Regions from separate parts of the Streptomyces halobius genome, predicted to be linked through region 1. Evidence: riboswitches for the same ligand, from Rfam matches in the RefSeq annotation. Region 1 holds a riboswitch; each other region holds the start of a gene.
The links. Region 1 has a riboswitch for cobalamin ahead of K9S39_RS33510 (cobalamin biosynthesis protein). Riboswitches for the same ligand answer to the same signal wherever they lie in the genome.

Region 1 (9,969 bases):
CCCAGCACCGGCACCCCGGAGGAGCCCAGCGCGTCCCGCAGCAGCTCCTCGTGCCGGTCCGAGCCGACCTTGTTGAGGATCACCCCCGCCAGCCGCACCTCCGGGTCCCAGGACGCGAATCCGTGCACCAGCGCCGCCACCGACCGGGACTGCGACGACGCGTCCACCACCAGCACCACCGGCGCCCGCAGCAGCTTCGCGACCTGCGCCGTCGACGACAACTCGCCCGCCCGTCGCCCACCACCACCCTTCGATGGACGCGCTTCGCGCGCAGTGACGGGTGCGGCACCGTCGAACAGCCCCATCACGCCCTCGACCACCGCGAGATCCGCGCCCGCCGCGCCGTGCAGGAACAGCGGGGCGATCCGCTCCGGACCGCACAGGTAGGCGTCCAGATTGCGGCCGGGACGGCCGGTGGCCAGGGAGTGATAGCCCGGGTCGATGTAGTCGGGCCCCACCTTGTGCGGCGACACCGACAGACCGGCCTCGGCGAAGGCCGCCATCAGCCCGGTGGCGACGGTCGTCTTGCCGCTGCCCGAGGAGGGCGCGGCGATGACGAGCCGGGGGAGCGCGGCACTCACCACTCGACACCCCGCTGGCCCTTCTGGCCCGCGTCCATCGGGTGCTTGACCTTCGTCATGTCCGTCACCAGATCGGCACAGTCCAGCAGCTCCTGCGGGGCGTTGCGGCCGGTGATGACGACATGCTGCGTACCGGGACGGTCCCGCAGCACCGACACCACCTCGTCGGTGTCCACCCAGCCCCAGTGCATCGGGTACGCGAACTCGTCCAGCACGTAAAGCCGGTAGGTCTCCTCGGCGAGGCAGCGCTTGACCTGCTCCCAGCCCTCCCGCGCCTTCTCCTCGTTGGACATCTCGCCGTCGCGCTGGATCCAGGACCAGCCCTCGCCCATCTTGTGCCAGTCGACGGTCCCGCCCTCGCCGGAGGCGCCCAGCACCTTCAGCGCGTTCTCCTCGCCGACCTTCCACTTCGCGGACTTGACGAACTGGAACACCCCGATCGGCCAGCCCTGGTTCCACGCCCGCAGCGCCAGCCCGAACGCGGCGGTCGACTTGCCCTTGCCGATGCCGGTGTGCACGAGCACCAGCGGGCGGTTGCGGCGCTGCCGCGTGGTGAGCCCGTCGTCCGGGATGACGCTCGGTTGTCCTTGTGGCATTACGCGGCCCTCCGTGTCGTGTGTGCCGTCCGTACATCGCGTACGAGCGCGGAGACGCTGTCCGCGCGCAGCTCGTCGAGGGTGACGGCGGTGCCCCGCAGCTCACCGGCCAGCTCCCGGGCCAGCCCCAGACGGACCGGGCCCGACTCGCAGTCCACGACCACCGAGGCGGTGCCCTCACCGGCCAGCAGCCGGGCCGCGCGGGAGGCCCGTACCACCGGCCCGCCCGTCGCCCGACCACCACCCCTGGCTGAGAGGCTGCGCCCCGCCCCTTCCGATCCGCCGGTGGCCCGCCCGTCCGTGACGACCACCAGCAGCGGCCGTCGCGACGGGTCCCGCATCCGCTCCACCCGCAGCACCTCATGGGCCTTCAGCAGCCCTTCCGCCAGCGGCGTACGGCCGCCCGTCGGCAGCCGCTCCAGCCGCGCCGCACCCGCCTCGACCGACGACGTCGGTGGCAGCGCCAGCTCGGCGCCCTGCCCGCGGAAGGTGATCAGCCCGACCTTGTCGCGCCGCTGATAGGCGTCGAGCAGCAGCGAGAGCACCGCGCCCTTGACCGCGCTCATCCGCTGCCGCGCCGCCATCGAACCGGACGCGTCCACGACGAACAGGACGAGATTGCCCTCCCGCCCCTCCCGGACCGCCTCCCGCAGATCGTCACGGCGCACCACGAGCCCCGGCCCGCTGCGGCGCCGCGCCCGCTGATGCGGCGCCGCGGCGTGCACGGTCGCCGCCAGGTGCAGCTTGCCCAGGGCGCCTCGGGGCCGGCGGGCCCCGGTCGTCCGGCCGTGCGCGGTACGCGCGCGCGACCGGCGGCCGTCCGCGCCCTCACCGAGTCCCGGGACGTCCAGCCGCCGGGTCTTGAACGGCTCCGCCGCGCCGACGGGCGCCCGCTCGCCGCCGGAATCCCCAGTCGGCTGCTCCGCGGGCTGTTCGGCGGGCTGCTGCCCGGGGGCCGGGGCGTCGGCGCCGGGCGTGTCCGCCGGGCCCTGGTCCCGCTCCTGGCAGGGCGGCGGCGCCTGCTCCGGCACGCCCTGCCGGTCGTCGTGCGGCGGCTGCCCGCCGGGGCCGTCCGGGCCGCCCTCGGGCCCGTCGCCGGGACCGTCCGGGCCGCCATCGTCCGGACCCTCCGGCTCCGGATCGTCGTCGCCGTCCGCGCCGTCGAACTCCTCCAGCGTCCGGTCGAGCTTGTCCTCGTCGAGGCCGGGCGCGTCGAAGGGGGCCCGCCGCCGCCGGTGCGGCAGCGCCAGCAGCGCGGCCTGCCGGACGTCCTCCGTCAGGACCTCGGTACGTCCCGCCCACGCGGCCAGCGCGGTCGCGGTGCGCGCCATCACGATGTCGGCGCGCATCCCGTCCACCTCGAACGCGGCACAGACCGCGGCGATCTGGCGCAGCGCCCCATCACCGAGCTCGACGGACGGCAGCAACTCCCGGGCCGCCACGATGCGTTCGCGCAGCGCGTGCTCCTCGGCCGCCCAGCGCGCCGCGAAGCCCGCCGGGTCCGCGTCGTATGCCAGCCGCCGCCGCACGACCTCCACCCGCCGGTCGGGTTCGCGCGAGGCCGCGACCTCGACCGTGAGCCCGAAGCGGTCCAGCAGCTGCGGTCGGAGCTCGCCCTCTTCGGGGTTCATGGTGCCGACGAGGAGGAAGCGCGCGGCGTGCCGTACGGAGACGCCTTCGCGCTCGACGTAGGAGGCGCCCATGGCGGCGGCGTCCAAGAGGAGGTCGATGAGGTGGTCGTGCAGCAAATTGACCTCGTCGACGTACAGGATTCCGCGGTGCGCGTCCGCCAGCAGCCCCGGCTCGAAGGCCTTGACGCCCTCGGCGAGCGCGCGCTCGATGTCGAGGGCGCCGACGAGACGGTCCTCGGAGGCGCCGACGGGCAGTTCGACCATGCGGGTCTGGCGGTTCTCATGGGCGTCCGGCTCGTGGGGCCCGTCGGGACACGCGGGGTCGGGCGCGGCCGGGTCGCAGGAGAAGCGGCAGCCGGTGACGACGGTGACGTCGGGCGTCAGAGCTGCGAGGGCGCGGACCGCTGTCGACTTCGCGCTGCCTTTCTCACCGCGCACGAGTACGCCGCCGACGGCTGGGGAGACGGCGTTGAGCAGCAGGCTCAGTCGCAGGTCGTCCGCCCCGACGATCGCCGTGAACGGGTAGGTGACCGAAGTCATCAACGGGTACCCCCTTCGAGGGAAGTGCTGTGATCGGGCGCGTCAGTGGCCGTGGGCTGTGCGAAGGTGCCGCCATGGGCCCCGCCATCGCGGGGATGTTCCGGGGACCGCCAAGAGCACGGAGGTACGGGATCTTTCGGCTCCGCGCACGCGGAGTTGCTCGGCAAGTCGGGCGCCCCCGGAGGAACGAACGGCAGCCCCTCCGGCACCCCCTTCTCGATCAGCCGCAACAGCGCGTCCGTGTCCGCGTGCTCCTCGATCAGATCGCCCAGGCGGTCCAGCTGCTCCTCGCGCAGTCTGCCGAAAGCGGTGTCCGGGGCCGGTACGAAGGCCCGGCCCGCGTCGGATGCGACCCGCCGCAGGAACGCCCGGCGGAAGTCGTCGCTCTCCAGGGAGCCGTGCCAGTGCGTGCCCCATACCGAGCCGACCCTGCAACCGTCGAGACCGTTTCCTCGGTCATCAGAGATGAACGTCTCGTCCCCGCCGGCCACTTCGGCCACGCCGTGGTGGATCTCGTATCCCTCGACTCGTTCGCCGAGCGCTTGGCCCACCGGTCTGGCGAGGCACTTCTCGCGGGCGAACCGCACCCGCACCGGCAGCAGTCCCAGCCCTGCGACCGTCCCCGCCCGCGACTCGACCTCGTCCTCGATGCGCTCGCCCAGCATCTGGAAGCCGCCGCAGATGCCCAGCACCGGACGGCCCTCGGCGGCCCGCCGGGCGACGGCGTCCGCAAGACCGCGCTCGCGCAGCCACTCCAGCGCCCGCACCGTGCCACGGGTGCCCGGCAGCACGACCAGGTCCGCGTCGACCAGCTCCTCCGGGCGGTCCACGAACCGCACCACCACGCCCGGTTCGGCGGCCAGCGCGTCCACGTCCGTGAAGTTCGACATCAGCGGCACGGCGGCGACCGCGACCCTGAGGACGTCCGCGCCATGCGGCGGGGCCACGACCGACTCGCGTACGGCGCCGCGCATCGACACCCGCAGGCCGTCCTCCTCGTCGATGCCGAGGCCGTGCTGGAAGGGCAGGACGCCGTACGTCCTGCGTCCCGTCAGCCCGCGCAGCATGTCGAGGCCCGGCTCCAGCAGCGTCACATCGCCGCGGAACTTGTTCACCAGATACCCGGCGACGAGGGCCTGGTCCTCGGGACCGAGCAGCGCCGTCGTCCCGAAGAAGGACGCGAAGACCCCGCCGCGGTCGATGTCGCCGACCACGACGACCGGCAGTCGCGCCGCCCGCGCGATACCCATGTTGACGATGTCGGTGCGCCGGAGGTTGATCTCCGCCGGACTCCCGGCCCCTTCGCAGATCACCGCGTCATACGTGCCCCGAAGCTCCTCCAGGCACTCCGCGACGGTGCCGAGCAACTGCTCCTGCCGGCCCGCATGGTAGCCGCGCGCACTCAACTCCCCCACCGGCTTGCCCAGCAGCACCACCTGGCTGCTGCGGTCGCTGCCCGGCTTGAGCAGCACCGGATTCATCAGCGCGGTCGGCTCCACCCGCGCCGCGGCGGCCTGCATCGCCTGGGCCCGCCCGATCTCCGCACCCTCGTGCGTCACGAACGAGTTCAGCGACATGTTCTGCGCCTTGAACGGCGCCACCCGTACGCCCTGCCGGACCAGCCAGCGGCAGATGCCCGCCGTGACCACGCTCTTGCCCGCGTCGGACGTCGTACCGGCGACCAGCAGGCCACCGCCGACGGCCCCGCCGGACCTCTTCCACCGCCCGTTCACCGGGTCCTCCTCGTCTGCCGGGAGCCCGCACCGGTGCTCCGCGCGGCGACGGCGGTCCGTCGCGCCGCGCCGACCGCCAGCCGGCCCGCGACCGTCGTCGCCAGCGCCAGCGCGCCCACCCGCCGCGAGAGCCGGACCGCCCGGTCGATATCGGATACGCCCGGCGGGCGCGCCCCGCCGTTGAGTACCGGACGGTGTTCCACCCGCCCGCCGTACGCCAGCGTGCCGCCCAGCCGTACGCCCAGCGCCCCCGCGAACGACGCTTCCACCGGGCCCGCGTTGGGGCTGGGGTGCGCGCTTCCGTCGGCCCGCCAGGCCCGCAGCGCGCCGCGCCGGTCGGGACCCGCGAGCACCGTCAGGGCGGCGGTCAGCCGGGAGCCGGGCCAGCCGACCACATCGTCGAGCCGCGCCGAGGCCCAGCCGAACCGGCGGTAGCGCCGCGACCTGTGGCCCACCATCGCGTCCAGGGTGTTCACCGCGCGGAACGCCACCATTCCGGGCACACCGCCCAACGCGCCCCACACCAGGGCGCCCACCACCGCGTCCGAGGTGTTCTCGGCGACCGACTCCACCACCGCGCGGGCCATCTGCGGCCCGTCCAGCGCCTGTGGATCCCGCCCGCACAGATGCGGCAGCCGTTCCCGCGCCACGTCCAGGTCACCCGCCGCCAGCGCACCGCCGACGGCGCGCGCCTCCCGGCCGAGCGAGGTGCCGCCCAGCACCGCCCAGACCGTGGCCGCGGTCAGCGCGACCCGGGCGCCGGGGCGGTGCCGCACCGCGCGGTGCAGCAGCGCGGCAGCGGCCGCAGCGCCGCCCGCGCAGAGCGCCGTGTGTGCCGCACCGTATCCGCGGTGATCGCGCCACAGCCGGTGCTCGACGGCGCCGGCGGCGCGGCCGAACGCGGCCACCGGATGGCCGCGCCGGGGGTCCGCCGCGAGCAGGTCGCCGAGAAAGCCGAGGGTCGCGCCGCACGCGTAGGCCGCGTGTTCGCCGCGCACCGGCTCAGACCGCCGTCCGGCCTCGGAGGGCCGCGGCGACGGCAGGGGGCACGCAGGTCAGAGCAAGGGGGACAGAAGCCAGAGCAGATCTCGAACTGCGGCCGGGCATGGGCGATATGTCCTCACTCAGGGTCCGCGCCCTGGCTCGACGTGTCGGCGACCAGAGTCTCCTGGCTCCCCGGATCGGCGTTTCCCCCGGCCTTCCAGTCCGTACGCACCCGGCCCCGCGGGCGGACGCGTGGCGGACCGTGGCCTTCGCTGGAGGAACGCTCCCCGGTGACAGTGGCGGGACCGCGCCGGATTCTCACCGGACTTCCTCAACTGTCGCCGAATGGCCCGGGCAGTCCACCACGGTCCGCGAAGGCCCGTCAACTCGCCCCTGACCTGCGACGCAGCCCTGTGACGGAAGGTGTGGCAGATGCCACAGGGTGGCGGTCGTGTCACGGAAGGGTGCCCACGCACCTGATTCCACGTCACTGTCGGTGCACGGCACGGCGAGGGGGCCGCGCCGGAAGGGGCCCGAGGGATGCCGCAGAGCGCTGACCGTCAGGAGATCCGCATCCGGATCACGGGTACGGACAATCCGCACCAGGACATCGAGGATCTCAAGGCGTGGCTGGAGCGCGAGCCTTGGCTGCGGCATCAGCCGCACGACTGGACGGTCCGGCCGGGGCCGGCGGACGCGGCACATGTCGCCGCGCGCGAAACGCGTCCGTCGAAGGGCGGTGCCGAGGAACTCAAGCGGGTGCTGATCGCTCCCGGCACCGATCTGTTGACAGATGACGAGGTCGTCATCTGCCGGCCCCAGGAGCCGTGGGAGCTGGAGCAGCGGCTGGACGCCGTCGCCCAAGAGGCGCGCGGACTGCTGCTGGTGCACTTCTCGGGGCACGGGTGGGTCGGCTCGGACGACGGCGATCTGCAGCTGATGGTCGGCGTCTCGGCCACCCGGCCCGCCACAAGACCGTCTCCTGGCAGGACATAATGCCGTCCTGCCTCGACAACGCGGCGGGCCGACCGGATCGTGTTCGTCCTGGAGTGCTGTTACTCCGGCAATGCCGACGAAACCTTCCAGTCCCGCCGTGAACCCATGTCGCTGCTGATGGCCGCGCAGCCCACCCGCCGTATCTTCAGCGGCGACGAACCGGCCGGCGGCAGCCTCTTCACCCGTGCCGCGGTGCCGATCGTGGAATGCGGCATGCGTCGACCCGCCGCACCGACCCGGACCGCGACCCGACCTGTGGATCCCCGAATCCACCGCCGACTACGAGGAGGCCCGCCGCGGGATCCCCGCCGACGCCTCCCCGGCGCCCCTGCGCAACACCGGCCCCGTCGCGTACTCCCCGCTGGTTGTCGGATTCCCGGCGGACGCGCGGCCGGCCGACGTCGAACAGGTCGGCGCCTCCTGGCGGGAGCTGCTCACCGGGAGCGACGGTGATCATGCCGCGCTCAAGCTGCTGCGCCCCAGCCCGGTGCTGTCCGGCACCGGCCTGCTGCACACCCTCGGCCTCTATCTCGCGGGTGACGGCTCCCGGATCGGCGCCGGGAGCACGCCCGACGCCGGGCCCGTCCGGGATGTCGAGGGGCGGCTCTCCGCCCCGGGCAGCCAGTACGCGGGCAGCACGGAACTGCTGTGGTCGCTGCGCCCGGAACCGTCGCCGACCGCACCGCGGGCGGCGACCAGGTGGCCCGAGTGCTGGACGGATATGACAAGGCGCAGAAGTCCAGCCAGGTGCTGATCCTCTTCGACGCCTCCACCTCCATGGCGGAGAGCGGCAGGATGCCGATCGCCCTCAGCGCGGCCGGCCGCGCCCTGGAGATGGTGGGCGCCCGCCACACGTACGGACTGTGGACCTTCCCGGCCCGCGGGCGGCCCACGGATCCCGCGGCGGTACGCCGGGTGGTGCCGCTCGGCACCGCCGACCCGGCCCCCGGCAAGGCCGCACTGGACCGGATCGCGAAGGGGGAACCGGGAGAACTCGTCGAGCACGGCGCCGCGATGGCGGAGGCGCCGACCACCGCCGTACGACGGGAAGAACGGCCGGAAGAAGGGCCGGACCCCGACCACGATGTACGGCATGGTCGCCCAGCTGCGCCCGTACGAAGGGCTCACCGTCAACACCCTGGAATCCGCCTGGGCCAACGGCGGCGACCGGGAGGCGACCAGCTTCACCAAGGGCGAGCAGGTCGGCACGCTCCAGCAGGGCGTCGCCGACATCAAGGACCGGCTGGACTCGATCACGCCGCACGAGGCCACCACGATGGACGAGACGGAGAGCCGCCGATGGTGCGCCGAGGGCCGCGCGGTGTTTATGCGCAACTGGCCGGTGGAGTACGCCTCGGTCGCCGAAAAACTCAAGCCGGGCGTCCCGCGGCCCACGGTGAGGCACCGGCCTACACCCGGACGCTGTACGCCGCGCTGCGCGGCCCAACCGCGCCCGCGCAGCGCCCACTACCAGACCTTCAGCAAGGTCGCGCAGATCCGGGTCCCGGAGTACCTCAACAGTCGCGGCGGCACGGCCATCGCGGACCCCTGGCGAAAAGAAGCGAACGAGGCGCTCAGTGGCCGCGGCTGACGCCGTGGTCCGCCGGTTCCCCCAAGCTCTCAAGGAGCAGGGGGAGCCCCACCGTCCGGTCGGTGCCTGCGCGTGCCACCTGCGGCTGTTGTCAGCCGGCGACGATCAGATAGATGCCGTACGCCACGGCCGCCGCGCACAGCGCGAAGGCCGCCGTAGCCCCAACCCGCGCGCCCACGCCGGGCGCGGTGGACGCCGCGGCGCCCTCTTTCCCGCCTTCCGGGGCGGGCTTGCGGGACGTGCCGACGATGCCGACGGTGAACAGGCCCACGATTCCGACCGTCACCGCGAAGCTGACGCCGAAGACCTGGCCGAGAGCTGCCCAGTCGATGCTCATATGTGTTCCTTAGATGAAGGCCGCTAGGGCGTGGCCGTCGCGGCCTCGGCGCGCCGGGCTGCCGGCGCGGTGGGGGTGGCGGCGCCGTCCGCCTCCGGTCCCGCGTCCGCCGCTTCCGGGGTACGGGGTGCCGGGATACCCGCCGGGGGAGGGGAGACGGCCTGCAGCGCGGCGGTCACCACACCGGCCGGCTCCGCGGCCGGGACCTCGTTGACATTGGTGTGGTCGACCGGCTTGCGCCGGGAGGCGACCCAGATCGCGCCGCAGACGGCGAGCCCGAGCACCGCGACCGTGGCCACGCCCCAGTCGCCCCGTCCGGCCAGGAAGGCGGCGCCCGCCGCGACCAGACCGGCGGCCGGCAGCGTCAGCCCCCAGGCGGCGACCATCCGGCCGGCCGTGGACCAGCGCACCACGCCGCCCTTGCGGCCCAGCCCCGAGCCCATCACGGAGCCGGAGCAGACCTGGGTGGTGGAGAGCGCGAAGCCGAGGTGCGAGGAGGCCAGGATGGTGGCCGCGGCGCCGGTCTGGGCGGCGAAGCCCTGCGGCGGCCGGATGTCGGTGAGGCCCTTGCCCATCGTGCGGATGATCCGCCAGCCGCCCAGGTACGTACCGAGCGCGATGGCGAGACCGGCCGAGACGATGACCCACAGCGGCGGGTCGGTGTGCGGGGCGACCACACCGCCGGTGATCAGCGCGAGCGTGATCACGCCCATCGTCTTCTGTGCGTCATTGGTGCCGTGGGCGAGCGAGACCAGGGCGGCCGAGGCGATCTGCCCGGCTCGGTAGCCCTTGGCGGTGTCCTTCTCGTCGCGGTTACGTGCCAGCCGGTAGGTCAGCCGGGTGGCCGCCATCGCCGCGAGTCCGGCGACGACCGGGGCCGCCACGGCCGGGATCAGCACCTTCATCACCACGGCCTCGCCGTGCACCCCGCTGGTGCCGACGGAGACCAGGGTCGCGCCGATCAGACCGCCGAAGAGGGC
Region 2 (9,969 bases), 930 kb from region 1:
CCCGCTCGGCCATGGCCTCGATCACCAGGTACTCGTGGTCGGCGTGGGCACCGCCCCCGACTGCTCCCAGGCCATCGAGTGTCGGCACCCCCAGCGCGGCCGTGAAGTTGCCGTCACTTCCGCCGCCGACCGCCTTGCCTTCAAGGCCGGGAAGCAGCTGCTGTGCCACCGCGAGGAGCCCGGCCGACGCCGACTCAGGCATCGGGGGCCGGCTGACAGCCCCCTGAACCTCGATTTCCGCCTCATCGAGATGCGGAGCCAGCGCCGCGAACGCGGACTCGATGCGTTCCTTCTCGTCGGCCGACTCGACCCGGACGTCGGCGATGACGGTCGCCTCTGCGGGAACGACATTGTCGAGGGTTCCTGCGGACGCGACGGTCGGGGTGACAGTCGTGCCGATGTCGGGGCGACCAAGCGCTGCGATATCCAGTACCTGGTGTGCTGCCTCGATCAGGGCATTGACCCCGGCCGCGGGCTCAAGACCTGCGTGCGACGCCCGGCCCGCGACAGAGACCTGGAACGTGCCGCAGCCTTTACGGCCGGTCTTCAGAGATCCGCCTTCAGCGGCTCCCTCGAACACAAGCACAGCGCCGCATGCAAGGGCTCGTTCTTCGATGAGAGGTCGAGAGGAGTGGGAGCCGACCTCTTCGTCGGCGGTCACCAGGATCTCGACGCCTGACCGGTCGTCGAGCGTCGCCAGGCCATGAACGGCCTGCACCAAACCGCCGAGCATGTCGAAGACCCCGGGGCCGGTCGCATGCCCGTCTGCGACCGTGAACGGGCGGCGTGCAAGGGTGCCGAGCGGAAACACCGTGTCATGGTGACCGAGGATCAGTACCTGGGGATCGCCACCGGCTGACCAGTGGACGTGCGGCCCGGCCTCGCTCTCCACAAGGACGGCCTGCCCACCGAGGCGTCTCTCGATGACGGCGGCGACAGCTGTGGCCGATGCCCTCAAGGCGTCGAGATCGCGCGACGGAGACTCGACTTCGACGAGTGTCCTGAGGTCCTCGATCATCGCGTCAATATTCATGTTCACATTGACGGTCTTGTGCATCGTCACGATGCAAGGGTACTCGGTACGTCGTAACGGAATGGAGCCAACCTGCCCAAAGCAAGCGCCTCTCGCCCAGGCCCAGCAGATCGCGCGGAGCGGCGCGCGCGTCGGTCACGTACGAGTGTCCGTCACGTACAAGTACAGGAGAGCACATAGGAGTGCAGGCCACGGGCATCGAGTGGTCTTCGGCCAGCTCGGTTGTCTTGAGCCAGGACAACCAGGGCCCGCACCCGCACCAGCCGCTTCGCAGCACTTCGCCCCGCCGACCAAACGATCGACGGGGCGAAGTGATCAGGACCCCGAATTAACCAACAGCATCGTGGCCGGTGCGGGGCCTCGCACCACCACCGTCCGCTTTACCGTGACCGCCCCCTCCACCCCCGCCACCCCTTCTACGCCTCTACGCCTCTACGCCTCTACGCCTCTACGCCTCTACGCCTCTACGCCTCTACGCTCTAACGAGACCCTCCGGCCGGAGCGCACAACTTCCACGTGCCCTTTTGCTTCCGCAGGTAGACGGGTGTCGGCTTCTGGGCCGGCCGGGTCACCACGACCCTGGCGACATCTCCTTTGATCCGGACATCCGATGTCTCGATCGGTATCGGCTTCGAATGGGTATCGCGCTCGTCATCGCCCGAGCCATCGTCCTCGTCGGCGATGCCGCGGGCCTCCTCCAGGCAGAGCAGGCCGATCATCTTGTGCGTGTTCCCCCGGTCGACCGCGAGGGCGAAGTCCGCGACCACCTTCTTGATCCTCGACTCCTCGCTCTCCTCCTCGCCCGGGAGCAGATATGCCGTGACGCCTCCGGCGACGGCGAGCAAAACGGCGGCTGCCCCGAGATACCACCACATCCTCCGCCGCCGGAACGGCCGACGGGGAGGCGGCTGTTCCCCCGCCACGGGCGGCTGCGGGCCGCCCCCAGGCGGAACGGGCGGTGGCTCGTTTCCCTGCGGAGGCCAGGGAGACTCCCCCTGACCGGGCTGGTGTGACACCACTCCAACACCTTTCTGCTCAGGACGGGTCCTCGAAGCGCGACATCAGAAGCTCGTCCAGCTCCTGACCGAAATCCTTTGGGTCGATGTCCCCTTCGTAGACCAGGGCGATCTTCCCCACTGCGATATCCGGGGAAAGGCAGTATTTGAGAATGCCGCCGTCTGTCGTGATCTGCAGCAGGCGCGTCGACGGGATACGGGCGTCGTCGTCCCAACCGGGGACGCCGTCGGGGAAGTCGGCCAGCTCGGCGATGGTGCCCATTTCCATGGGTCGCGCCACACCGAACGAGTCGGTGCTCGCCGAGGCGAACCCCGCATGGACTTGACGCAGGAACACCTGCACCGGTTCTGGGAAGCTCTCCCAGAAGTCCGGCTCCTCGAACGTGCCGGGGTCATAGCCGACCCAGGACACCAGCTCGCCGTCGTCCGTCTCCAGAACGTAAGCCAGCACCGGGGAATCATCGGTCATACAGACGCGCACGTCGACGCAGTGCGCGTTCAGCACCTCGGCGAACTCGGGAAGAAGGTCGAGAAAGCTCTGGTTCCAGAGCGACAACGCGGTTCGGCGACGAGATTCCGCATCGGCTGACAGCGCGATCGGCCGCCATTTTTCAGGGATCCGGGAGATCTCATCGGAGTCGTTGCCGACAAACGTCAGTGACCAATCGTCGAGCGTAGCGGCGATTTCGTCCGGGCCCATATCCAACCTCCGTCACTGTCACTGGCTCTTGAGCAGCTGGTCGATGATTTCCTGCAACTTCTTGCGCGTCTCGTTCTCCAGCCCGACCTGCTCTCTTATCCATCGCGGATCCGCGCCCGACACATAGGCCGCGCTCCTGGATTTCTTCGATTCGTTCGCGGCCTTCGACAGCCACTGAAAGTTCAGCGGGGCACGCGCGACCACGTACATGTTCCGGGGCGTGAGCTTCATAAAGCCCCGCATCTGGACGAGTTCGGCCAAGGGGACGATGTGGTCCGGCGAAACCTTGGGCTTCCCGGAGTTATACGATCCGATCGTACGGCCGGACGCCGCCGGATACGCCGTATCTCTGTCCGTGGCCTGCGGACGCGCGACGCCACGGAGCCTGATGTCGCCTACCCTGCCCGGGTTGCCCTTTCGGATGACTTCGTACACCTGGCGTATCGGGGAGTTTTTGGGGACTTGCCAGTTCTTGCCGTTCGGGGGCGGCGGGGGTGCGGTCCAGTTCGACGAAACGGGCTTCTTGGCCTGCTCAAGATCGGATAACTTCCGCCGGGTAGGCGCCTTAAGGCCCAGAGGGCCCGAGTCCTCGTCCTCGAGCGCCCTCATCGCCTGGTAACACGCCCGCAGTTGGGCGACGACCGTGGCTCTGCGGGCCTCTAAGGACGCTTTCTCCGCGTTGTACGCCGCCGCGGCCGCCGATTGCGCCGGCATCCGGAATACATGCGGTTTGGCGTTGTGCGCACGGATCTCCGCCCCGATCTGCCGGGCGGCCGCAACCTGTGTCGCGCATAGGTCAACCGGTCGGACCGGTTTGGCCTCCGCCGGGGAAATGAACCCGAAGAGTGCGGCCAGCACCACCAGCGCGGCCAGGAGCCGCTTGAATATGCGTGGCAAACCCATACCTCCCCCATCAATCAGAATCTGGCCGTGTCAAGCAACGGCTCACCCTGCGGAGCCCGCTAAGCCTCTAAGCCGCTAAGCCCACGAGACATGCCTGGCATGGGGATGACGGGTTCCGTTTCTCGGCTCAGTGGTTATGGACGCCTCGTCAGGTGCCGGGCCATTTTCAGCGCAGTCGCGCAGCAGCCGTCGGCCGCCAATGGCCCGCCTACGCCTGCTCGTTTTCGACCTTGCCCATGGCCCATCGCTCATCGCCCGTTGCCCGGGATTTCCCTGGTAAGACGTGCCGTGCCTGCATCGGACGTGGCTGACGCTAGCCACGTCCGATGAAATCCCGCTTGTACGGCAATGAATCCGCTGATGGGAGGGCATTGGCAGTCGGCTCACCGAAGGAGAGCCGAAGGGCCGGGGAGAGCCGAAGGAGAGCGGAGGAGTCCGAGTTGGTGGCCCGGCGCGCACAGGTGGAGCGGTCCCACGCCCGTGAGATCCGCGAGGAGCCGTGGCTGCCGGAGGTGGACCGCGCCCGGATGGTGGATCCTCGACCATGTCCACGACTCCTCGACCACGTCCACGACTACAAGAGCCGAACCCTGGCCGCGCATGTGCGCTGGCTGGAGGAGATCCTGGAGGAGCTCACCAAGCGAGACCGGGAACCGGGCGGGGCCGCCCCTCGGCATCGATCGCGACAAACGTCAGCCGGCCGGTGGCCACTTCGGCGACCGGCCCCGAGGCATTCCAACGCTCGGCCGTCACACGGACCACCACCGTCATCGACGTCCGGCCCGCCCCTTCGAGTTCGGCACGCACGCTGAGCAGATCGCCGGCGCGTACCGGGGCCAGGAACGTCATCCGGTCCACCGACACGGTCACCGCCGGACCGTCGGCATGCCGCCCGGCGGCGGCCGCGGCCGCGTCGTCGATGAGCTTCATCACCACGCCACCGTGAATGGTGCCGTAGAGGTTGGTGTCGTGCTCGCTCATGATGTGCGCGAGCGTCACCTGGGAATCGTCCGGCGTCTTGGCGGCGGAATCCAGGGTCGCGGTTCGGTCGGACACGTCAACTCTCCTTCGCGAGTCGCGGAAAACAGCCCGGGGATCGAAGGAGTGGCGGGCGGCGAGGCACGGGGCCTGCCCGGTTCCGCCGGCCCCGTCGAGCCGTCGGGATCACCGCACGCCCCGGTGGCATGCGGGCAGCGGCAGGTCTTCGGACTCACGGGCACGCCTCGCGTACGTTCGAGTCGTTCGCACGAGTCGTCCGTACGAGGCATCTACTGGCCGTCGCTTCCCGGGCCCGAGCGCGGGCCCAGTGCGTATGACGGCGGTCGTTCCCGCTCACCGCTGCGGGGCAGTCCCGGATTCCCACCAGGTTCCCTCTTACGACGCGCCTGCCTGGCTGACAGGGCGAACCAGCTGCAGCGCCAGGGTAACCACAGCCGGATTCCCGCGTGGTCCGCAGGCCCCGTTCCCCGGCTGAAGAGCGCCGGCGCGCGGTGGGCGGAGCGGTATCGCACGCGGGTCCTGCCGGGTGGCGGAAGGGCGGGCACCAACAGTCCGGCCCCGGAACCCTCCCTGATGGTGGACGGCGTCAGGCTGGGGCCGGACGCGACCCCGCTGCGGCAACAGGCCGATGTCCGACGGCCGGGGAGTTGCCCCGGTTATCGGCGCCATATCGCCTAATCTTCCAGAAATGACGTCACGTCACGAAGGGGAAATTCCGTGCCTTCTCGCCTCAACCCGTACATCAGCTTCGACGGCAACGCCCGACAAGCGATGGAATTCTACAAGGAGGTCTTCGGCGGCACCCTGAGGATGAACACGTACGGAGAGTTCGGCGAGAAGGAGGCCGGAGACGCCGCCGACAAGATCATGCACAGCATGCTCGAAACGGACAGCGGGTTCACACTCATGGGCGCGGATATCCCCCCGGGGATGGCGTACAAGCCCGGAAACAACCTCTCCGTGAGTGTGAGCGGGGATGACGCCGCCGCACTGCGCGGCTACTGGGACAAGCTCTCCGGCGACGGCACGGTCACGGTCCCGCTGGAGAAGCAGATGTGGGGCGACGTCTTCGGCATGTGTACGGACCGCTTCGGAATCACCTGGCTGGTCAACATCAGCGAGCAGCCGGCCTGAACGGGCAGCGGCCGCGCGGGCCCGCTGCCCGGCATGGGGGATGGAATCCCTCCGCGAAAAGCCTCACTGCCCGCAGCCCCGTGCCCTGCACCGTGCCAAGGCTCCGGCTTCAAGGGGCCACCATTCTCGGCAGGTTGTGAGCGCTCGAACCGGCCGGTCCACGGGCTGCCCGGCAGCAACTGGGACCAGACGAGGCCCCTGGCCAGGAGAGGACCCTGACCAACACCGGGTCAGGGTCCTCGTCCGTCCACGTGGGCGCTGCGGAGCTCCCCCCTGGCGTCAGCCTGCGGACAGTCCGGCGTCGGACGGGCTCGGTGTCCGCGTCTCCTGATGCTCGTCGGCAGCGCGGCCGGCCTGCTGGGCCGGGATCCGGCGTACGCATTCGATGAGGTAGTCGCCGGTGTCCGGGTCGAGGGTGACGCCATGGGTTTCGCTGCGGAAGCCGGGGAAGCCCCGGTCGAAGGACTCCAGGGCCGTCAGGTAGCGCAGCAGCGGCCCGTCGGGGGTGCCGGTGTTCTCGCCGGGCATCAGGACGGGGATGCCGGGCGGGGTGACGGTGACCATGGCGGCGGCCACCCGGTCGGCCGCGTCGGCCAGCCGTACCCGCTCGGTGCCACCGCGGATCAGGCGCTGATAACACGTCTGGGGCGGGGTGACGGGCTCGGGCAGGTCCTGGAAGGCGGTATCGAGCAGCTCGACCAGGTGCGCCTCGCGCAGGTGGTCATGCATCTCCTGGCACAGTTCGCGCAGGGTACGACCGGTGTAGCGCTGGTGGTACTCGGCGACCAGCTCGGGTAGCACGCGCTCCAGCGGCGCGTCCTCGTCGTAGAGCGCCTTGAAGTCCATCAAGGCGTCCATGAGGGTTCCCCACTTGCCCTTGGTGATCCCCATGGAGAACAGGATGAGCGTGGTGTAGCTGTCGGTCTTCTCCACCACGATGTTCCTGGTGGCCAGATAGGCGGTGAGGACGCGGGCGGGGATGCCCCAGTCGGCCATCTGCCCGGTGGCGTCGATGCCAGGACAGGTGAGGGTGACCTTGACGGGATCGAGCAGGCAGTACCCCTCGGTCAGGCCGGTGAAGCCGTGCCAGTCGGCGTCCGGCTCCAACTGCCAGCAGGCCGGTTCGCTGCGCAGCAGTTCGGCCGGCGCGTCGGCGAAGGGCAGCCGCTCGCCGGTGTCCGGGTCGGTCACGGTCCCGGGCTGCCAGACGCCGAAGAACCAGCCGGGCCGGTCACCGGCGGCCGCCATGCGTCGTCCGACACGTACCACCGTCTGGCGGAAGCGGATGGCCTCGGTCACCGCCTCGTCGATGAGCCAGCGGCCTTGCGGCCCGTCCATCATGGCGGTGGCCACGTCCAGGGAGGCGATCATCGGGTAGAGCGGCGAGGTGGTTCCGTGCATCATGAACGCCTCGTTGAACCGGTCGTGCTCAACAGGCGCCCGGGGCGCGGGCTTGACGTGCACCATGGCGCTCTGCGACAGCGCCGCCAACAGCTTGTGGGTGGACTGGGTGGAGAAAACGGTGGGGCGTTCGGGGCCGGGGAAGGTGTCGGGGCCCACCGCCATCCCGTAGCGCCCGGCGTAGAGAGGATGAAAGCGGGCGTAGGCGAACCACGCCTCGTCGAAGTGGAGCCGGGGCGTGCTGGGGGCGATGGCCCGGGCGACCTGGAGGGCGTCGTAACACAGGCCGTCGTACGTGGAGTTGGTGAGCACCGCGTACTGGGCCTCGGGCGAGACCGCCCCCTGGGCGAGCGGGTTGCGCGCGATCCGGGAAGCGACCGAATCCGCCCGGATCTCGGCGGGCGGCAGGGGGCCTGCCAGTCCGTAGCCGTTGCGGGTGGGAATCAGATAGACCGGCCGGGCTCCGGAGAGGACCAGGCCGTGCAGGACCGACTTGTGGCAGTTTCGGTCCACCAGCGCGATCTCGTCCTGGGTGACGCTGAAGTGCCCGACCATCCGGTCGCAGGTCGAGTCGCCGTGGAGTACGAAGTAGGTGCGGTCGGCCCCGAAGACGCGGGCGGCGTTGCGCTCCGCCGCGCCGACCGGGCCGGTGTGCTCGAACAGGGAACCGAGCTCCTCGACCGAGATCGACAGGTCGCTGCGCAGCAGCCGTTCCCCGAAGTAGTCGTGGAAGGCCCGGCCGACCGGGGATTTGAGGAAGGCGACACCGCCGGAGTGGGCGGGTGTGTGCCAGGAGTACTCGTGCGCATGGTCGAAGCGGCGCAGCGCCGTGAAGAACGGCGGCAGCAGGTCCTGCTGGTAGGCGCGGGCGGCGCCGGCGATCCGTCCGGCGATGAAGGGCGCGGTGTCCTCCAGCGGCCAGATGTACCCGACCACGGTCTCGGCCACCCACAGCGGCAGGTGCTCCAGGTCTTCGCCGGCCGTGACCAGGAAGACCGGGAGATTCTGGAAGCGGCGGCCGGCCTGGCGCAGTACATCGGCACCGCCCGGTTCGCCGCTGGTCTTGCCGGCCTCCGGAAGATCCCAGTCCACCACGGCGGCGGCCAGGCCCGCCTCGGTACGCAGTACCGCCTGGGCGTCGTCGCGCGTGGACGCCCAGCGCACTTCGAAACCGCAGTTCTCCAACTCCTTGTGGACCCGGCGCAGTTGCTCGGCTCCGATACCTCCGCTCTCTGGGAACTCACGTACCGCGAACAGAACCGTCCCGTGTGTCATAGTGCCCCTCATGCCCCTCTGCGCGTATCGGCGCATGGTCTGCTGGTCCGCACCATGCGTGACCCCTGGAGAGACAACCGGAAGGTCACCGTCAGTAACGCACCAACCAGGTCGAAACCACCCCGATGAGGGAAACACCGCGCAAGGAGGAGTGCGCCGCCTCAGGGCTCCGTACTCGTCGGCGTCGATGTAGTCGCGGGGCCGAAGGTCAGGGCGAGCAGCGCCGCCAGGGCCCGTACGGACACGAGCGTCAGTGGGGCGGCACACGACCGACCGGTGACGGGCGTCCACGAGACGCTGGGGCCGGTCCGCGAACACCGACGGTGACCGATTCTGACCGGCGGGCTGCACCCCCTGCTTCGTACGGTCGTTGGGCACGGGAGCCGTCCCGCCAGACCGGGAGCCGTCCCACCAGACCGGAGGTCATGTTGCCGTACCCGCACTGCACCACGTCGTCCGACAGGCCCGTCGGGCACACCGCCCGTACGGCACTCACGCGCCTCCTTCCCGTACTGCTCGCAACCGTTCTGTCCGTGCTGAGCGGATGTTCGTCTCCCTCGGGGACCAGAGGCGAGGGCACCACGACAAGTCCGCACGCCCCGCCGTCCGTCTCGGCCTCGGCGACGCCCTGCACCAGTGACGAACCCCTCGTCTGCAAGATCCGCGCGATGTCTCCGGAGGAGCGTGCGAAGGCACGCGAGACACGGATCCGGTACCACCGGCTCATCGACCGTATGCACGACTCCGTGGATACGATGCGGGCACAGGGCAGGTCGGATGAGGACATCGCGCGGAAGGTGGTGGACATGCGCAATCAGGCCAAGGACATCACCCGTAGCGGAATGTCTCCCCAGGACGTGAAGGCCCTGGAGAAGCGCAACGTCAAGAAGTACGGCAACCCGCTGGGGCCGACGGCGGACCAGCAGTTCGCCCGGTACGGCAGTTGGGGCGAGGTCATCAAGGCCGCCATGAGGAGCAACCCCGCCGTCGACCGCGAACTCGGCCTCAAGCCGCACCAGTGACATGACGACGCACCGGATCCCGCTCCAGGACTATGACCGCCACGACCTCGTGTGGGCCCTGGATCCGCCCTCGGGGCATCTGTCGACCGGGTCCGGTCGGTGCCACGGCTTTGTCCGAGTCTCCTCGGCGAAGAAGCCCGTCGCGGCCCTCTTCGCCGACGCCGGACGGCTGTGGCTGCAGTACGGCGACCGCCACTGGGACTGCGAGGAGGTGTCGGTCCGGCACTCCACGGCGCCGGACGGCACCCGCGAGTTCACCGTCACCGGTCCACGCGGCACGGAGCTCTGCCTCGGTTACCCCGCGCCGCGCCCGGAGCCCTTCGACCCCGCGTACGACTGGATCGACACGCTGGCGGACGATTTCCTGCTCTGGGTCGCCGAGCGCCTGGCCGCTCCAGACCGCCGCGAGGCACTCCGAGAGCACTACACGGCAGGCTTCACCGCCGCGTGACGGGGACCGCCTCCCCGCCCGGAAAGGCCCTGTTA
Region 3 (9,969 bases), 4.9 Mb from region 1:
CTCCTGCGCGCTCGGCACCCGCGGCGAGTGGATGTCGTACACGCCGGGGCCCACCTCGCGCGGATAGCCGGCGCCCGCGAGCTCCCCGGCCACCTGCATATGGGAACGGGCCGCCTCCAGGCTGATCACATCGGCGTCCAGATCGTCGATGGCCCGCAGGATGTCGCCGAACTCCGCATAGCACATATGGGTGTGGATCTGGGTGTCCGGACGGACTCCGGCCGTGGTGAGCCGGAACGCCTCGGTCGCCCAGGCGAGGTACGCGGCGTGCCCGTCGGCCCGCAGCGGCAGCGTCTCGCGCAGCGCCGGCTCATCGACCTGGATCACCGAACTTCCCGCCGCCTCAAGGTCGTTCACCTCGTCCCGCAGTGCCAGCGCCACCTGGCGGGCGGTGTCGCCGAGCGACTGGTCGTCGCGGACGAAGGACCAGGCGAGCATGGTGACCGGGCCGGTGAGCATGCCCTTGACCGGGCGGTCGGTGAGCGACTGGGCGTACCGGGTCCAGCGCGCCGTCATCGGTTCCGGACGGGAGATGTCCCCGGCCAGGATCGGCGGCCGGACATAGCGGGTGCCGTAGGACTGCACCCAGCCGTGCTGCGTGGCGAGATAGCCGGCCAGCCGCTCGGCGAAGTACTGGACCATGTCGTTGCGCTCCGGCTCGCCGTGCACCAGCACATCGATACCGGCCTTCTCCTGGAAGCCGATGACGTCCCGGATCTCGGCCGCGATGCGCTCCTCGTACGCGGCGCTGTCGATCCGCCCGGTGCGCAGATCGGCGCGGGCCGTCCGCAGCCCGGTGGTCTGCGGGAACGAGCCGATGGTGGTCGTCGGCAGCAGCGGCAGCCGCAGCTGGGCGCGCTGGGCCGCGGCCCGCTCGGCGTACGGCTGCGAACGGCGGGTGTCGGCGTCGGTGACCGCCGCGGCGCGCGCCCGTACCGCGGGGTCGTAGGTCAGCGCGGAACCGGCACGGGACGCCAAGGCGGCCCGGTTCGCGGCCAGTTCGGCGGCGATGGTGTCGGTGCCCCGTTCCAGGCCGCGCGCCAGCGTGACGATCTCGGTGGCCTTCTGCCGGGCGAACGCGAGCCAGCGGGCGATCTGCGGATCGATGTCCCGCTCGGCGGTGACGTCCAGCGGGACATGCAGCAGGGAGCAGGACGACGACACGTCGACCCGGTCGGCGAGGCCCAAGAGGGTCCCCAAGGTGGACAGTGACTTCTCGAAGTCGTTGATCCACACGTTGCGGCCGTTGACGACGCCCGCGACCAGCCGCTTGCCGGGCAGCCCGCCGACCGCCGCCAGCTCGCCGAGGTTGGCGGCCGCGGCGCCGGTGAAGTCCAGCGCGAGGCCGTCGACGGGCGCCTTGGCGAGCACCGGCAGGGCGTCGCCCAGCCGGTCGAAGTAGGCCGCGACCAGCAGCTTCGGACGGTCGGCTGGTGTGCCGAGGACACGGTAGGCGCGGGCGGCGGCGTTGAGCACGGCGGGGGAGCGGTCCTGCACCAGCGCCGGCTCGTCCAGCTGCACCCACGCGGCACCGGCGGCCCGCAGATCGGCCAGCACCTCCTCGTACACCGGCAGCAGCCGGTCGAGCAGCGTCAGCGGGTCGAAGTCCGCGGCGACGCCGGGCGCCGGCTTGGACAGCAGCAGATAGGTGACCGGGCCGACCAGGACGGGCCGGGCGGTGAGACCGAGCGCCAGAGCCTCGCGGAGCTCGGCGACCTGCTTGGTGGAATCCGCCGTGAAGACCGTCTCCGGTCCCAACTCCGGTACCAGATAGTGGTAGTTGGTGTCGAACCACTTGGTCATCTCCAGCGGCGCCGCCTCCTGGGTGCCGCGCGCCATCGCGAAGTAGACGTCGATGGGGCATCCCCTGCTCGAGCGAAGCCGAGAGCTTGGGGAAGGATCGGCGGCCACCGCGGCCCGGTGCCGGGCCGGGATCGCGCCGACCATCACGGTGGTGTCCAGCACATGGTCGTAGTACGAGAAGTCGCCGGTCGGCACCTCGTGCACACCGGCCTCGGCAAGCTGTCGCCAGTTGCCGCGGCGCAGTTCGGCGGCGGTGTCCCGGAGGGCGTCGGCGGTGACCCGGCCCTTCCAGTAGCCCTCGATGGCCTTCTTCAGTTCCCGGTGCTGCCCCTGACGGGGATAGCCGTGCACGGTGGCCCGTACTGCCGCGGCTGGGGACTTGCTGGTCACGGAACTCTCCTTCGCGAGCGTGTCTCCATGTGACCCCGGGACGGGGCCGAGGACGCGAAGGGATGGCACAACGGGCGGACCACGACGCCAGACCGTGCCGTACGTGCCCGCCTGCTATGTCGCCGACCCGCCCTCGAAGGTCACCGGGATCTCCGCACGCGGTGTCGCGCACGGGCACTGGCAGGTCTTCGGACTCGCGGGCACATCCGCCGAAGGCGGACATCTACTGGCCGTCGCTTCCCAGACCCGGGATCGGGCCCAGTGCGTAAGACGGCGGTCGTTCCCACTCACCGCTGCGGGGCAGTCCCGGATTCCCACCGGGTTCCCTCTTGCGACGCGCCTGCCTGGCGGACAGGGCGAACCAGTTGCACGGCCAGCGTAGACGAGGACGTTCGCGGTCGGTATGGGGGGCGGGCCGCGACCCCGATCCGGCGGCGGGTGCGCCGGATCCGGTGGTGGGGTACGCCGAATCTTGCGGTGGTACGCCGAACGCCTCAGCCCGATGGCGGGAAGTCGCTGGTTGCGTTGTAGTGGAGGTGGGCGGCCGCGCATGGAGGGTCGCCTTTGCCGCCACCGGTGGAGCGGCAGAACCGGAGGGGTGGCCGGATGAGGAACTGCGTCAGGGCGGCCGTAGCCCCACGGCCACGACCGCCCTGTTCGCGGTGACGATGTTCAGGATGCAGGTGTTTCGGTTACTCAGGCAGTCCCGCTACTTCAGTGCGCTGCGCTGCTGCCACTGCGACCAGGTCTCTTGCCACACCTCAAGGCCGTTGCCGACATCGGTCTTGCTGGTGTTGCTGGTGCCCTTCACCTCGACCGTGGAGCCGATCGACAGGAAGTCGTAGACCTTCTTGGCGTCGTTGGTGGTCATACCGAAACAGCCATGGCTGTTGTTGACCACGCCCAGGGACTTGTTCCACGGGGCGGAGTGCAGAAAGGTCCCGGAGGCGGTCAGGTGGGTGACCCACTGCGAGTCCAGCATCCACTCGTTGCCGTGCCCGATGGTGGAGGAGTCCATCGTCTCCGCCGCGTTCTTGCTGCGCACGGTGTGCACACCACCGCGGGTCGGGTCCTGCGGGGAGCCCGCGGAGCCGGTGACGGAGCCGACGTTCCTGCCGTCCTCGTACATGGTCAGGGTGTGCGAGGGGACGTCGATGACGGCCTTGCGGTCGGCGCCGATACGGAAGTCGAAGTTGTAGTCGCGGGCGAACCAGCCGCCCTCACCGGAGTTGATACCGCCCAGTGCGCCCTTCACCGAGACCTTGGTGCCGGCCGGCCAGTAGTCCTTGGGGCGCCAGTCGATGCGGTCCTTGCCGGTCCAGTCCCTGACCCAGCCCCAGGCGCCCTCGACCTTCGGCTGCGAGGTGACCTTCATCGCTTTCTCGATCTCCGCGCGCCTGTCCTTGGCTATCGGGTTGTCGAAGAGAATCGAGATCGGCATACCGGTGCCGACGGTCTGCCCGCCGCCCGGCGTGTTGGTCAGCTTGTTGACCTTGTCGGCCTCCTCCGTGGTGAAGACCGAGGTGGCGGAGGATTCCTTGCCCTCCGTCGACTTCGCCTTCGTCCGCACGGTGTAGGTGGTCTTCGGTTTGACCTTGTTGTCCGACTTCCATGACGAGCCGTCACCGGCCAGCTGTCCGGCGACCTTGGCGCCGTCGTCGTCCTTGACCTCTACCGAGACCAGCTTGCCGCCGTCGGCCTGCACCGATATCCCGGAGCCGAGCTGGGCCGCCTTGCTGCCCCCGGCCGGGGTGACGGTCACCTTGGCCGCGCCCGCGTCCGGCGACGACGCATTGGCACCTCCTCCGCACGCGGTCAGCAGCGCGGCGGCCGCTGTCACGGCGGGTATCAACCGGGCAAGGTGGCGACGTGATCCGGCGTGCACGAGGGTCCCTCCCAAACAGAACAACTGACAGTGGCGGAACCCGGCCCGGTGACGGCATCACCGTCCAGGGCCGTCCGGGCCCGTTCAGGCCCCTCGCATCCGCCGCATATGCAGATGTTTTGTCTGCTTAGGAGGTTGTCCGGAGCATCTGTTGTTTAGGACACGGTTTGATCTCGATGGGTTGCAGTGAAGTGCCGCAAATCGCCTACGCGGGGACGTAGAGGAATACGGAAGTGTTCCGTATCAAACAGGACAAACCGCCTCAAAGTCATGTCAGTCCGTGTATGGCTGTGACCTGTATTGGGGCGTGGGGCCGGGGGCCTCGGTCGTCGGGCCGGGGGTGCCGGGCGCCGGGGGTCCGTCCGGCGCATCGGTCGGTGTCCCGGTGTCCGTCTCGGTCTCCGAGGTCGGCGGGGAGGTCGGGGACTCACCCGGGGATGTGGGCGACTCCGTCCCGGGGGTCTCCGTGGGAGGGCTCGTCGGAGTATCGGTGTCGCCGGTGTCCCCGTTGGGACGCTTGAACCACTGCCCCGTCTCCGGGTCGACGAGGATGAAGATCTCCATCGGGGCCGACGACTTCTCCACAAAGACCACGTTCGAGCGCTGGTATCCCGACCACTTCTCGCCGACCTCCTTCGGCGCCTTGCCCTCGAAGGACACCGGTGGAGTGAGCGGGTTCCCGCAACGGCAGCGCACCCGCGGCAGTCCGCGCGCATCCACCAGCACGGCCGTACCGGTCTGCAGCACCGCCTGGTAGTCGATGGCCTTGCCGTCCTTGTAGCCGTGGTTGGTGACCCGGGTGTCCCGTTGCAGCTGTACGGGTGTCAGGGAGCGTAGATGGGACGGGATCGCGCTCGCGTCCATGTCCAGCACGCCGGCGAACGCTTCGGCCTTCTTCGGGTCGCGCTGCAGGAAGGCGATCTGCTGCTCGACATCGCAGCTCGACGTGCGCTGGCTGCCGCCGTACAGGCCGGACTGCCCGCCGGACACACTGGGCGCGCGATTGCCCTCGGCCGTCGCGCTGGGGGGCACGGCCGGCGCGGTGGCCGCGTCGGACTCATCCGCCGTCGATTTGGTGAAGGGGTCGTCACCTTCGGCGGCTGCGGGCTGGAGGCTCAGCTCGTCCCCGCCGGCCGTGCCGTCCGGACGGGTGAGCACGATGGTCAGGATGATGGCCGCGACCACGGCCACCGAGATGATCACGACCCGCGGCACGGACCGCCACCAGGGCCCGCCGCCCCCAGGACCGCCGCCGTTGCCCCCGCCGCCACCGCCTCCGCCCCCGCCGCCCTCGCCGGGGCCGCCCGGGGGGCCGGGCCGTCCCGGTGCGATGGGCTGTTCCGGCCGGCCCTCGGGCGGGCCTGCACCCACCTGAGTCGGTTCGTGGGAGGGGGCGGAGGGTGTGCCGGACGGGGGGCCGGAGAGTGGTCCGGAGGGCGGTCCGGTGGGGTGGCTGTCCGGCGACGGTGGAGCTGTCACGGGTCCCTCTTCCGGCGCGAGTGGGCCATTCGGCGATGCGGATTTTGCCCTAATTTGTCTAGGTTGAGGTAATTGTGTGCTCGGGTCCCGTGCTGTCCGCAAGCGGGGCGGCCCGTGCGTGCTCACGGTGGTGCGTACAGGAGTTGGCGAGACGTCATGCGGGCCGTCGTGCGAGACGTCTTGGGAGCCGTCGTGCGAGCCGTGCGGCCTGAGAACCGTGAGGTGGCCTCAGTTCGGCGGGCGCGCCTCAGGCCGGATGGCACGTCGGGATCGGACGCGGTTGGTTCGTCGGGATCGGGCGGCGGATCGACCGTCGGGACCGGACGCCGGATCGCTCGTCGGGATCGGGCGGCGGTGGCTCTGGGGCTGGACGGCGGATGACTCGTCGGGATCTCGGACAAAGCGTCGCGCACCGTCCTCCCGCATCCGGATCCTCACCCCGTCCCGTATTCGGGTCGCCACTCCGTCCCGTATCGGGGGATCGCACCGTCCCGTATTCGGATCGTCACTCCGTCCTGCGTCCGGCAGGAGGCAGCGTGAGCCAGATATCCGGTCCCGGTCCCGGTTCGGCCGTCCCCGCGCACCCGGCGGCTCCGGGTGGCGCCACGCCGCCCCTGCGGGCCTGGGGGCAGGCGCTCGCCGCGGCCGCGGCCGGCATCGTCACCATGTGCGTGGTCGCCGCCCTCGATGTCGTGCCGCTGTCGGTGACACTGGCCGGCGCCCTGGTGACGGCCACCGTCTTCCTGGCACCGCTGCGCCACCGGGCGGTGGCGCGCACCGGTGAGCTGCTCGCCCGTATCGCCCGAACGGCCGTGTGCTGGCTGCTGCTTCTGCTGCTCCTCGCACTCTTCGCCCGGAGCAGCTTCACGGTCTCCCTGGGCGACGACATCGCCGACGAAATCGGAGCGGAGCTCGGCGCGACACCCACCATCGGCTCCGCGCCGATGTGCCCGCGACGCTCGGTTTCGGCCTGCTCTGGCTCCTGGCGCTGCTGGCCCTCACCTTCCTCGTCTCCCGTAGGGCCCCGCTCTCCTCCCGACTGCTGCACTTCCAGAACTCCGTACGGCCGCCCGCCTTCGCGATGCTGCTGGTGCTGCTCTGCTACGCGGTGATCGGGCTGATCGTCGGCGTGATCGTGCTCATCACCGAGGGGCATCCCGCCGAGACGCTCGCCGTGCTGTTGCTCGGGCTGCCGAACCTGGCCTGGATCGCGCTCGGCGTCGGCACCGGCGGCGCCTGGACCGGCCATGTCGACAAGGCCCCTGCTGCCGGAACTCCTCCGGCTGGTGGGGGCGGGCGCGGTCCGGGGCCTGGCCACCGGCTATCTCGGCAGTGTGCCGGCGCGGCGGGTACGACACCCGGGCGAAGTCCGGGACGCGGGGGCGGCCGGTCGGGGTACCAGAGGCGGCGGGGCGGGCTGAGGGGCGGGTGGCCCGACGGGCGCCTGACGGGGGCGGGGCCGACGGGCCACACTCTTGCCTGAGGGGCGAGGGGCGAGGGGCGAGGGGCGAGGGGCGACCGGCGCCCGACGGTGAGCCGGCGTTGGGCAGTTGGCTTTCCTCCCGGGCCTTCCTCCCGCGCCCCCGCCGTGTCCCGGCCTCCGTCCGGCCGTCACGGAGCGCTGTCGACGACCCGGCTGCACGGCCCCGTTCCCCTCCGCCGTCATCCCTCGCGGCCGGGGAACACCGGCGTGGCCCAGCGAGGCGGCGGTGGGGGAGCCGCGCTCCGTGGCCCCTGGGCCGGCCCCGCGTCCACCCGTGTCGGGGTGCGGCATCGCCGTTCCGCCGCTGTTCGAGCGGATGCCGGAGGACGTCCGGGCGGTCCTCAACAGCGGTATCACGCTGGGCAGTCTCACCGCGATCCTGCTGAATCTCTTCTTCAACGTGATCGCGCGCCGCAAGTCGATGGAGATCGACTGGGACGAGATCGAGGACAGCGACCCGACGGACCCGCACCTGGGCACCGCCACAGAGCTCAGAGGTACGGATCGCCAGTGTCCCTGTGAAGCGAAGGCCCAGGGCCGACGCCCGGAAGATGCAAGGGTGTTACTCCCTGGTGTTGGATTGCTGTGGATTTCGGTCATCAAATTGCTTATGGGTACAGGTGGTTGAGGAGTGCCTATCGGGCGGATGAAGCGAAGTACGGGAGTTGGCCGGGATCGTCGGCGTCCGAGGCGTTCTGGATGCAGGGGTCTGGCAATACAGGCAGCCGTAATGAGAGTGTTACACGGACGAAGATGCAGCTTCACAGTGATCGTTGAGGCTGGTGTTGTCGCCGGGGCCCGCCGAGCGGGGTTCCGTCGACAACAGTGAATGAGATCCGGTCCTCCCCCCACAATCCGAATCAGGATAGGGCCTCCAATGCGAATATTCCTGGATCGCGCTCGCGCGCTCCGAGGCTTAATACCCGCGCGTCCCGACGAGGCAGGCCGACGCGCGGAAAGACAGACTCCAGGCCCTGTCCGACGGACAGGGCCTCTCGGTGCCTCCGTTACGTGTCCTTCTCATGCATCCGCACGGGAGCTTCCCTGTATCCCTGTCCGCGCGCTTCCCTGCATTCCCCTCCGGGGCAGACCTCGCCACGCCGCCTCCGGCGTCAGATGAAGTAGCCCTCAGGCAAGGCCGCTTGAGCCTCCCTCTGTGTGTGTACGGCCACTGCAAAGGCCGCTGACCGCTTTCTGGCGTCGAGCGGCCGCAGCCCGTCGTGCCCTCGGCCTCAGGCCGCCGCCCCCTGGTCCGCACTCCCGCTCCCCCATGGCGACCGGGCCGGCTTTCGCGTGCCTCCGTGCAAGATCCGTGCAAGAAAGGACATTCCCGGTGCTCACTTCGCACCAATCAGGCCCCCAGGACTCATCCGTAGCGCTGCTCGGCAGCGCGGACACCAGAGTCCACACCGGTGTCACCCCCTACACCGAACCCGCCGACGCTCCCCACGCCGGCGCCTCCCACTCGGCCACCGACCATGCGGCCACCGCCCACGCCGATGTCCCCACCGTCGGCGGCCATGTGCTGGTCGTCGGCCGGCCGGGACCGCGTCTGGACGGGCTGACGCACAGCCTGCGGTCGACCGGACACCAGGTCAGCCACGCCCTGCCCGGACAGGTGAGCCAGCAGGTCCAGCAGGCACACCCGGACGCGGTCGTCGCCCTGGAGGAGCAGCACGAAGACCACTACGCGAGTGATGAAGACCCCCACGGGGGCCATGAAGACCACCGAGGGGGCTATGAACACCACTACGGGGGTTATGAACACCCCGCATATCAGGGACACCAAGAACACCACGAACACCACGGGCACCACAGCCCGCAGCCGAGCCGGATGCCGGACCACCGGCGTCCCGGGCTCGATCTGATACGTGAGGTCCGCACCGTCCCGGGCGGGCGTGCCCTGCCGCTGGTCATGGTCACCGCCGGGCAGGGACCCGCCGGTGTGGCCGACATGCTGCGCGGCGGCGCCGACGATTGCATACCCGAGGCGTCCGCTCCGGTCGAGCTGTCCGCCCGTATCGAGGCCAAACTCCGCCGCGTCCCGGTCCCCGTCGAGAATCTGCCCCTGGACCCGCGCACCGGCCTGTACTCCTCCGCGCACTTCCTGGACGAGCTCGACCGGGAACTCCAGCGTCCGGAGGCGGGCCGCCGTGGCGGGGTCATCGCCATGGTCGGGGTGGCCGAGATGGGCGCTCTGGAAGCCCGGCTCGGGCCGCGGGTACGCCGGGAGGTCGCCGAGCGGCTGGCGGGTGTGGCGGAGCGGCTCGGCAGCTTCTGCGACCGGCTGGGCTGGGACGACGCCGGGCATCTGCTCATGCTGATGCCCGGCGTCGACGAGGAGACGGCACGCCGTGGGCTGCGGAGGTTCGCCGGCACCGTGGCCGGCACCCGGTTCATCGTCGCGGACGAGAACGTCCGGCTGACCCCGGCCGTCGGCTGGCTGCCGCTGGCCGAATGCCCCGACGGCACACAGGCGCTCGGCCGCGCGCGGGACGCGGTCCAGGAAGCCATCCGTCACCGGGATCTGCAGCCCGTCAGATACGCCCCTTGGATGCGCGGCGCACCGCACCGCCACCGGCGCCGCCCGCTCAGCTCGCTGATCCGCCCCGCGCTCTCGGCGCTGTCCCCGGTCCTGGCGCTGGTGCTCGGTGTGGCGGTGCCGTTCGCGCTCTATCAGCAGATGTACGAGCTGGGCTGGGACCTCGGCTCGGCCATGTACTGGGTGGTGGTGGCCGGACTCGTCCTCTCCGCGCTGCTCATCGTCCTGGAGTGCCTGTACTCGCTCGACGCGACACCACGCCCCGAGAAACCGGGCCGGCCCTATCCGCCGGCCAGCGCCGTCATCGCCGCGTATCTGCCCAATGAGGCCGCGACCATCGTCGACACCGTCGAATCGTTCCTCCGCCTCGACTACCCCAACGAGCTG

Region 2: it holds a riboswitch for cobalamin, as region 1 does, so the genes downstream of both, K9S39_RS37795 (acyl-CoA thioesterase) here and K9S39_RS33510 (cobalamin biosynthesis protein) in region 1, are expected to answer to the same signal.
Region 3: it holds a riboswitch for cobalamin, as region 1 does, so the genes downstream of both, metE (5-methyltetrahydropteroyltriglutamate--homocysteine S-methyltransferase) here and K9S39_RS33510 (cobalamin biosynthesis protein) in region 1, are expected to answer to the same signal.

What each region holds. Positions count from the first base shown of each region.
Region 1 covers NZ_CP086322.1:7,393,342-7,403,310, forward strand. Annotated here, with positions in the region: gene K9S39_RS33490 (cobyrinate a,c-diamide synthase) at 1-584, opposite strand, end outside; gene cobO (cob(I)yrinic acid a,c-diamide adenosyltransferase) at 578-1,177, opposite strand; gene K9S39_RS33500 (putative cobaltochelatase) at 1,177-3,348, opposite strand; gene K9S39_RS33505 (cobyric acid synthase) at 3,348-5,081, opposite strand; gene K9S39_RS33510 (cobalamin biosynthesis protein) at 5,078-6,079, opposite strand; cobalamin riboswitch at 6,244-6,397, opposite strand; gene K9S39_RS33515 (hypothetical protein) at 6,606-7,061, shown strand; gene K9S39_RS33520 (substrate-binding domain-containing protein) at 7,246-7,815, shown strand; gene K9S39_RS33525 (type 2 periplasmic-binding domain-containing protein) at 8,155-8,652, shown strand; gene K9S39_RS33530 (hypothetical protein) at 8,744-8,989, opposite strand; gene K9S39_RS33535 (inorganic phosphate transporter) at 9,013-9,969, opposite strand, start outside.
Region 2 covers NZ_CP086322.1:8,327,861-8,337,829, reverse strand. Annotated here, with positions in the region: gene K9S39_RS37815 (M20 family metallopeptidase) at 1-1,057, opposite strand, end outside; gene K9S39_RS37810 (Rv0361 family membrane protein) at 1,513-1,908, opposite strand; gene K9S39_RS37805 (hypothetical protein) at 2,069-2,749, opposite strand; gene K9S39_RS37800 (hypothetical protein) at 2,768-3,646, opposite strand; partial or broken gene K9S39_RS37795 (acyl-CoA thioesterase) at 4,301-4,633, opposite strand; cobalamin riboswitch at 4,832-5,079, opposite strand; gene K9S39_RS37790 (VOC family protein) at 5,369-5,785, shown strand; gene K9S39_RS37785 (Orn/Lys/Arg family decarboxylase) at 6,065-8,461, opposite strand; gene K9S39_RS37780 (hypothetical protein) at 9,130-9,483, shown strand; gene K9S39_RS37775 (hypothetical protein) at 9,485-9,934, shown strand.
Region 3 covers NZ_CP086322.1:2,515,246-2,525,214, reverse strand. Annotated here, with positions in the region: gene metE (5-methyltetrahydropteroyltriglutamate--homocysteine S-methyltransferase) at 1-2,193, opposite strand, end outside; cobalamin riboswitch at 2,356-2,575, opposite strand; gene K9S39_RS11840 (L,D-transpeptidase) at 2,903-4,033, opposite strand; gene K9S39_RS11835 (DUF6777 domain-containing protein) at 4,352-5,293, opposite strand; partial or broken gene K9S39_RS42985 (streptophobe family protein) at 5,935-7,040, shown strand; gene K9S39_RS11820 (hypothetical protein) at 7,357-7,668, shown strand; gene K9S39_RS11815 (glycosyltransferase) at 8,374-9,969, shown strand, end outside.